DNA from 4 places in the Mesorhizobium sp. f-mel genome. Region 4 is predicted to be linked to each of the others. Evidence: predicted binding sites of a transcription regulator. Region 4 holds the regulator's gene; each other region holds the start of a gene.
The links. The regulator PhoB, encoded in region 4, activates phosphate uptake and scavenging genes when phosphate is short. The targets are predictions, from matches to a motif close to TGTCATNNANCTGTCAT.
Positions count from the first base shown of each region.

Region 1 (2,199 bases), 150 kb from region 4:
GCCCGTACCAGGAACGCCGTGATCAGGCCCTTCAGCGCCTCGGCGACGCGAAAGCATTCGTCTTTGACCCACAGCCTGAGATCGACCGCTACCTGGTCGTTGCGGGAGCGGGCGGTATGCAGGCGGCCGGCGGCCGGGCCGATCAGCTCGGCAAGGCGGGCCTCGACATTCATGTGGATGTCTTCCAGCCTGGTCGAGAACTCGAACGTGCCGGCTTCGATCTCTGCCAGGATCGTGTTCAGCCCGTGAGCGATTTTTTCTTGATCGGCCGTCGAAATAATGCCCGTTTGCGCCAGCATCTCGCTATGGGCGATCGAGCCTCTGATATCCTGCGCATAGAGTTTGCGGTCGAACGAGATCGACGCGTTGATCGCTTCCATGATCGCGGCCGGACCCGAGGCAAAACGTCCGCCCCACATCTGGTTGCTGGCCTTCTTGTCGCTCATCGCTATAACCCGTTGCTCCGGAGCAGTTTTTAGAAAATGGCAGACGGCAATCGATTTTTCCCGGCCCCGCGCCTCATCCTCGCCGCTTTGGTGGCGGGCGTGCTTGCGGGCGCGGTCGCGGTATATGTCAGCGAGAGCGGTTCTGGCAACAACGCGCCCGCGCCAGTCGCCGTTGGCGACAGCAAGGACGATGTCGCCTGCGCCGCCAAGGCCGACCGCGCCAAGACGGTCGCGGCGGCTGCCACCGGCCAGGTGGCAGCACTTTTGCCGGCTGATCCGCCGCAATCGCTGAAGGGCCTTGCCTTCAACGACCCTGGCGGCAAGCCGATGACGCTCGCCGACCATGCCGGCAAGACGTTGCTGCTCAATCTGTGGGCGACATGGTGCGCACCCTGCCGCGCCGAAATGCCGGCGCTCGACGCGCTGCAAAAAGAAATGGGCAGCGACGCCTTCGAGGTCGTCGCGGTCAACGTCGATGTCGGCGACGACGCCAAGCCGAAGAAGTTCCTCGAGGAAACCGGCGTCAAGGCGCTCGGCTACTACCGCGATTCGACGATGGCGCTGTTCAACGATCTCAAGACGCGCGGCCTGGCGCTCGGCCTGCCGGTCACCATGCTGATCGACGGTGAAGGCTGCCTGATCGCTCACATGAACGGCCCGGCCGAATGGTCGGGACCGGACGCCAAGCGGCTGGTCGTGACAGCGCTCGGAAAGTCGGACTAGGCGCCAGCGATTGTTGCCGATCTTCGCCGCCTTGTTCGAGCCGTAAGCCGGCTTGGCAATCCCTTTCCATCAGCTCTCATTCGCAAGCGTGCACCACTTTACGTGGAGATCGAGTTCATCGATCCGCAACAAAACCGTTGTCCAATTGTCACGAGCGGCACATATTGCCTTTGCGAGAGTGCCCTTTCGCCAATGACAAAACGGGAGATGAAACATGAAGTTCTTCGGCTTCGCGGCCGGTGTCGCCGCCACCTTGACGCTGCTTTCCACCACTTCTGCTTTCGCCGTCACGCAGATCAGCTGGTGGCACGCCATGACCGGCGCCAACGCCGAAGTCGTCGACAAGATCTCCAAGGATTTCAACGCCAGCCAGAGCGACTATGAGCTGGTTCCGGTGTTCAAGGGCACCTATCCCGAGACGCTGAATGCCGGCATCGCTGCCTTCCGCGCCGGACAGGCGCCCGATATTCTCCAGGTGTTCGATGTCGGCACCGGCGTGATGATGGCGGCCGAGGGTGCGATCAAGCCGGTGGCCGAGGTGATGACCGGTGCCGGGATGACCTTCGACAAGAGCCAGTATCTGCCCGGCATCGTCGGCTATTATTCGAAGCCGGACGGCACCATGCTGTCCTTCCCCTACAACTCCTCCTCGCCGATCCTCTATTACAACAAGGACATCTTCCAGAAGGCGGGTCTCGATGGGAACAACCCGCCCAAGACCTGGAATGAAGTGTGGGAAGCTGCCAAGAAGATCAAGGCGAGCGGCGCCGCCTCATGCGGCTACACCTCGACCTGGCTGACCTGGATACATCTCGAGAACTTTGCGGCGTGGAATGACGTGCCCTGGGCCACCCAGCAAAACGGCCTGGCCGGCGGTGATGTCGAGCTCAAGATCAATGCGCCGATTTTCGTCAACCACTTCCAGGCGCTCACAGACCTCGCCAAGGACGGCACCTTCAAATATGGGGGGCGCACCTCCGAAGCCAAGCAGATCTTCCTGGCCGGCGAATGCGGCATCTTCACCGAATCG
Region 1 covers NZ_JBSPTO010000005.1:57,355-59,553, reverse strand. The annotation lists gene argH (argininosuccinate lyase) at 1-446, opposite strand, end outside; gene tlpA (thiol:disulfide interchange protein TlpA) at 483-1,169, shown strand; gene ugpB (sn-glycerol-3-phosphate ABC transporter substrate-binding protein UgpB) at 1,384-2,199, shown strand, end outside.
Region 1: ugpB (sn-glycerol-3-phosphate ABC transporter substrate-binding protein UgpB) is a predicted target of PhoB. The motif match lies at 1,305-1,321, and genes of this name have one in related genera.

Region 2 (2,199 bases), on a different contig from region 4:
AATCTGTAATGCAAGATGGCAATGCCTTGGTAGCGCGGTCGGAAGCTGGTCCGGACGAAGACAAGATTGCGAGCTCCCGCGAGAAGGGTCTCAACCGGGTGCTCCATATTCTGGAGTTTCTTCACGCGAACCAGCGAGCGATCGGGATTGGGGATCTCGCCAAAGGAGTGAATGCGCCGCGCTCGACGATCTACACGCTTGTGCGCTCGCTCGTGGATGCGGGCCTGCTGGAAATGGCCGGCGACGGCAATCGGGTCTATTTCGGGAAGAAGCTTTATCTCTACGGAATGGACTATGTGCGCGGCAACGACTTGCTCAGGAGAGGGCGTCAGGAAGTCGACAATCTGTCGCGCGAGACAGGCGAAACCTCTGAATTGTGCATGCTGCAGAGCGGCCGCTATACGATTGTCCATTCAAGCCCGGGCACCAGGCCGTTCCGGATCAGTTCGGCCACAGGTCTGCAGATACCGCTTCCCTGGACCGCGTCCGGGCGATTGCTTCTCGCCGGTTTCGAACGGGCCGTGATCGAAGACATGGTGTCTGAGGATGATCTCGTTCTGCCGGACGGCCGCAGATTGTTGCTGGACGACTTCATAGAAGATATCGTCACGGCCGGGGCTGCCGGCTACTGTGTGACCTCCGGTCTTGTCGACGCCTATACAAAATGCCTGGCCGCGCCGGTCTTTTCAGCTGCCGGCAAGGTCGAGGCGACGATATGCTTGGTGGTTCCCATCGACACTTCCGAGGAGAAGACCGGCCATCTCATTGCCCTGCTGCGCGAACGCGCCGCAAGGCTTTCGATCGCGGGATGAGCAGGATTTGCCGCGACGGTAAGTCGATTCTCTCACGCGATGATGTCGGGGATGATCCGGTCTTCCAGCGCCATCAGCCGGTCTTTCAGGAAAAGCTTTTTCTTCTTCATGCGCTGGATCTGCAGAGGGTCGCAGCCGATGGCGATCATCGCGTTGATCGCCGCGTCAAAATCGGCGTGCTCTTGCTTCAGCCGAGAATATTCGAGGCGGATATCGGCCTGTTCCTGTTCGGACATTATCTACCGTCTGCACGTCTGCGGCGCCCAAAAATGGGCCTGATTGGGCGGGGCCGGAGGTATCTTGCACCGGCGCGCAGCCAATACCACATTTCGTATTGTCGTGGAATGCTACCACGCAGCATTCGACATCGATGCCCGATAGTGGCACACTGTCATTATGCCGTCACAGAAGCGAGCCTGCGGTGGACGCGCCTTGACGGCTGCAATCGAGGAAACCATGAAAGGGAGAACCAATCATGTCTCTTGCATCCCATCTTGATGAGCTGCAGCGGAAACACGGCGACATCGAACGCGAAATCGATGATGCGATGAACCATCCATCGGTCGACGACCTCGAAATCGTGAATCTCAAGCGGCGCAAGCTGGCGCTCAAGGACGAGATTGAAAAACTGAGGGCGAAACGGACCACGCACTGACGCTCTTCTACAGCGCCGCGCGTCCTTTGGACGCGCAAAGGACGCTGTAGTGCTTCTGATTTGGCGCATGACCCTTTCCGAAAATCGATTCCGATTTCGGGGTCATACGTAGGGACAGTTGCGCGCTTTGCGCGCGACCATCTTCTCCGGTGGCAACCAATGCCGCCGGAGCGTTTCTTTATTTATCCGGCGGTCGATTTGACAGGTCTGCCTGCCTGTCGCCATTGACAAGCCATCTTTGCTCCTCCACCTCATGCCGGGACCTTCTACGGCGCCGCGCGTCCTTTCGGACGCGCAAACGACGCTGTATTTTGATTTTTGCGCATGATTGTTTCCGGAAACTGATTCCGGAATTCGGCGCTAACAAAGGGCAGCCGGCCATGACCGGATATTTTTCTTCACCCTTCCCGCGCCGTACATCGGTCGGTGTCGATGTCGGCGGCGTGATGGTCGGCGGGGGTGCGCCTGTCGTCGTTCAGTCGATGACCAACACCGACACCGCCGACGTCGACCAGACAGTCGCTCAAATTGCGGCGCTGCATCGCGCCGGCTCCGAGATCGTGCGCATCACCGTCGATCGCGACGAGAGTGCTGCCGCCGTGCCCGCCATCCGCGAGCGGCTCGAACGGCTCGGCATCAACGTGCCGCTGGTCGGCGATTTCCATTATATCGGCCACAAGCTGCTCGCCGACCACCCGTCTTGCGCCGAGGCGCTGGCCAAATACCGCATCA
Region 2 covers NZ_JBSPTO010000006.1:15,996-18,194, reverse strand. The annotation lists gene ACWUKX_RS10530 (IclR family transcriptional regulator) at 9-812, shown strand; gene ACWUKX_RS10525 (YdcH family protein) at 845-1,048, opposite strand; gene ACWUKX_RS10520 (YdcH family protein) at 1,288-1,467, shown strand; gene ispG (flavodoxin-dependent (E)-4-hydroxy-3-methylbut-2-enyl-diphosphate synthase) at 1,848-2,199, shown strand, end outside.
Region 2: ACWUKX_RS10520 (YdcH family protein) is a predicted target of PhoB. The motif match lies at 1,202-1,218, and genes of this name have one in related genera.

Region 3 (2,199 bases), on a different contig from region 4:
CAAGCGCCGCCAGCGCCGCGTCGACATCCGCCGGCGTGCCGACGGCGCCGGTGGCCATATCGCGGTTGATGCGCCGCGCCAGTCCCGACAGCACCTTGCCGGCGCCCACCTCGTAAAGCGTCGCAATGCCATTCGTGCCGAACCATTCCACCGTTTCGCGCCAGCGCACGCGGCCGGTCACCTGTTCGACCAGACGGCGGGCGATTGCGTCCGGATCGCTGGACGGAGTGACCGACACGTTGGAGACCACGGGCACGAACGGCGCGTTCTTCGTGACTTCGGCCAATGCCTCGCGCATGACCTCGGCCGCCGGTGCCATCAGCGCCGAATGGAAGGGCGCCGAGACCTGCAGCATCAGCGCCCGCTTGGCGCCCTTTTCCATGCACAGTCTCGCCGCCAGTTCGACCGCCGCGCTGGCACCGGAGATCACCAGTTGGCCACCGCCATTGTCGTTGGCGATCTGGCAAACTGAACCTTTGGCCGCTTCAGCGCAGGCGTCTTCGACATCGGCCTGTTCCAGCCCGATGATCGCCGCCATGGCGCCTTCACCGGCCGGCACAGCCGCCTGCATGGCATTGCCGCGGATACGCAAGAGCCGGGCCGCATCGGCCACCGAAACGAAACCGGCGGCGGCAAGTGCCGAATATTCGCCGAGCGAGTGGCCGGCGACATAGGCGACCTTGTCCCTCAGCGAGAGGCCGCGCGATTCCAGCGCCCGGATCGCGGCGAGCGACACAGCCATCAGCGCCGGCTGGGCATTGGCGGTCAGCGTCAGCCTCTCTTCCGGCCCTTCCCAGATCAGCTTCGACAGGTTTTCGCCAAGCGCCTCGTCGACCTCTTCGAAGATATTCCGCGATTCCGGAAAGGCGTCCGCAAGGTCCTTGCCCATGCCGACAGCCTGGCTGCCCTGTCCCGGAAAGGTGAATGCGACGGCCATGTGTGGCTCCCAAGCGGCTGATTTTTCCTGCCTGTGACGCAAGGCGGGCGGGCAAGTCAAGTCCGCTGGCAGCCCGACGCGGGTCGCTCCGGCTCGGTATCGGTGGTCGAGTACCTGTTCCAAAAGGCTTTTTTTCGATCACTCATGATGAAAATCGCTCACGATTCGTTTGCTGGCTCTTCTTATTTCAGCCACAGGCGTTAGCTTTTCGTGACATATCGATGACAGCTCAATGACACTTTTGTGTATGGTCGGGGGAATTGTAAGGTGGCAAGGACTAGGAAAGGCGTTGGCAAAGTCGCGCCACAGTTTCTGGAAGGCGATCCGGCCACCGGCTATCTGCCGGGCCGGAAATGGCCTGTTATCCGCTATGGCCTCGTCAGCCTGCTCGCCGCCACCATCTTGGTTTTTGCGATCGAACTGATCGTGCGCGGCGACTTTGCCGGCACCGTCGCCTTCTTCCTGCAGCCCTTCAAGCCGGGCTGGACCACCATCATCATCTTCGCGCTGATCCTGATCGGCCTCGACGCCGTGCTCGGCCGCAGCCACCAGAGCCTGATGATCGTCGCGCCGCTGACGCTGGCGCTGGCCTTTGTCGGCCATCAGAAATCGCTCTATCTCGGCGACCCGCTCTATCCGACCGATTTCCTCTATTCACGCCAGATCGTGGCGCTGATGCCGCTGCTGGTGCGCGAACGTCCGGGAACCGCCATCGCTCTGGCGATCGGAATCGTTGGCAGCCTGTCGCTGCTCGTTTATGGCTGGCGGGTCTGGCGCCGCCGGGTACCGGCGCTCAGCCGCAAGGGTCGCCTGGCCCGGCTGACGCTGACCGTGCCGTTGCTCGCCTTCTTCGTCTCGATCATGGATTACGCGACCTTCTCGTGGACGCGGGACCGGCTGCAGATCATCCCGATCATGTGGGACCAGAAGGAAAACTACGCCTCCAATGGCTTCGCGCTCGCCTTCGCGCTCAACGTACCGATGGCGCATGTCTCGGCGCCTGCCGGCTACTCCGACAAGTCGATCGCAGCGATCGACAGGCCTGACGTGACGGCCTCGGTGCCGGCCGAGAAGCCCGACATCATCATCGTCATGAGCGAATCCTTCTGGGATCCGACCGAACTGCCCGGCGTCAACATCACGCCCGATCCGATTCCCACTGTGCGGGCGCTGCGCTCGGGCTACATGTTCTCACCCGAATTCGGCGGCATGACCGCCAATGTCGAATTCGAGGCGCTGACCGGCTTTTCCAACGCCTTCCT
Region 3 covers NZ_JBSPTO010000009.1:70,376-72,574, reverse strand. The annotation lists gene fabD (ACP S-malonyltransferase) at 1-937, opposite strand, end outside; gene ACWUKX_RS14050 (LTA synthase family protein) at 1,205-2,199, shown strand, end outside.
Region 3: ACWUKX_RS14050 (LTA synthase family protein) is a predicted target of PhoB. The motif match lies at 1,159-1,175, and genes of this name have one in related genera.

Region 4 (2,199 bases):
GACATGGACGAGCTCGCCGCCGCGATGGTCGCAGCCTCGATCCGCGCGTTGCTTGCGTCAGACAATGCGATGGCGCAGCGTGTCGTCTCGGACGACGCGATCATGGATGCGCGGCAGCGCGAACTCGACGACAGCGCGATCACGCTGATCGCCAAGCGGCAGCCGATGGCGCAAGATCTGCGCGCCGTGGTTGGCGCAATCCGCATGGCCGGTGATCTCGAGCGCATCGGCGACCTGGCCAAAAACATAGCCAAACGGGTCAGCGCCGTCGGGCAGAGCGCCACGCCGCGTAATCTGTCGCACGGTATCGACGCGATGGCGGATCTCGTTCTTGTGCAGCTCCGCGGGGTGGTCGAGCACTATGTGTCGCGCAATGCCGGCGCGTTGAAAGAACTGCGCGCCGACGACCAGAAGATCGACGTGAAATATACGGCGGTTTTTCGCGAACTCCTGACCTACATGATGGAGGATCCGCGCAACATCACCGCCTGCACGCATCTGCTGTTCTGCGCCAAGAATCTCGAGCGTATCGGCGATCATGTCACCAACATCGCCGAAAACGCCTACTTTGTCGTGACCGGGCAGCAATTGCCGGCGGATCGCCCGAAGCTCGACGAAACGACGATGTCGGCGCCGGCGACATGACAGGAGTGACCGGCCGATGATCGCGCCGCGCATCATGGTGGTGGAGGATGAAGAGCCGCTGGGCGTCCTCCTCCGCTACAATCTGGAATCCGAAGGCTATCAGGTCGAGGTGGTGACGCGCGGCGATGAGGCCGAAATCCGGCTGCAGGAAAACGTGCCCGATCTTCTGGTGCTCGACTGGATGGTGCCGGCGGTTTCGGGCATCGAGCTTTGCCGGCGCCTTCGGGTGCGTCCCGAAACCGAGCGGCTGCCGATCATCATGCTGACCGCGCGCGGCGAGGAGAGCGACCGGGTGCGCGGCCTTTCCACCGGGGCCGACGACTATCTGGTCAAGCCGTTCTCGACACCGGAATTCATGGCCAGGGTCAAGGCGCTGCTGCGCCGCGCCAAGCCGGAAGTACTGTCCAGCGTGCTGAAGGTCGGCGACATCATGCTCGATCGCGAATCGCACAGGGTCTATCGCAAGAAGAGCGAGATCCGGCTCGGGCCGACCGAATTCCGGCTGCTCGAATTCATGATGCGGCACCCGGGTCGGGTCTTCTCGCGCAGCCAATTGCTCGACAATGTCTGGGGCGAGACGATCTACATCGACGAGCGCACGGTGGACGTCCATGTCGGCCGGTTGCGCAAGGCGGTCAACAACGGCCGCATGCCCGATGTCATCCGCACCATCCGCGGCGCGGGCTATGCGATCAGGGAAGACTAGGGATGTGCTGATATTCAGGTGGTGCCGGCCTGCGAACGCCGGCTTCCTGGGCTTCCGGTGCTCACGTACCCAAAGTACGCTCCGCTCCGGTTCTCGGAACCCACCATTCTCGACTCGGCCTGACCTGAATCTCAACACACCCCAAGTCGCGATCCGGGGATCCCTGCCTTCGAGTTCAAGCCACGTTCTTTCCGACCGGGCCGGCTCGTGCCTGGATGCTCGGCGCGAAGATCTCCTGGTCGACGAAGCTCAGCGCCCGCATGGCGCAGCCTTCTCGGATCAGCGGCAGTTCGTTCGGCTCGGTGTCGAAGGAAATCGAACCCGAATGCTGGCCGCCGGCGGTCTGGGCGATCGCCTCGCGCAGGGCCGGCTCGATCAGGTCGAAGGCGGCAGCGCTGGCACCGACCATGGCGACCGGCGCCGGATCGATCAGCGCGAACAGGCTGCCGAGCCCGAAGCCGAGCGCCTCGCCGGCCTTGCGGTAGGCTTCGCGCTCCGGTCCGTCCGTCTCGCGCGCCCGGGCCGCCAGTGCCCGCATCTCGGCGTCGCTGACATCGGCGACCGGCTCGGCGTTCTCGCTCAATTGCCTTGCGTTGCGCCAGATAGCGTAGTTGCCGGCATAAGCCTCGACGCAACCGCGCCGCCCGCAGCGGCAAAGCGCACCGCCCGGCCGATGAATCATGTGGCCGAATTCGCCGCCTGAGGAATGGGTGCCGGTGAACAGCTCGCCCTTCAGCACCAGCCCCATACCGATGCCATGCGAGAGCAGGATGGCGATGAAATCGTCGCGGTAGCGATCCGGGTCGCGCCAGCGCAGCGCCACGGCCATCATGTTGCAGTCGTTCTCC
Region 4 covers NZ_JBSPTO010000005.1:205,383-207,581, reverse strand. The annotation lists gene phoU (phosphate signaling complex protein PhoU) at 1-645, shown strand, start outside; gene phoB (phosphate regulon transcriptional regulator PhoB) at 662-1,351, shown strand; gene ACWUKX_RS10225 (ROK family protein) at 1,527-2,199, opposite strand, start outside.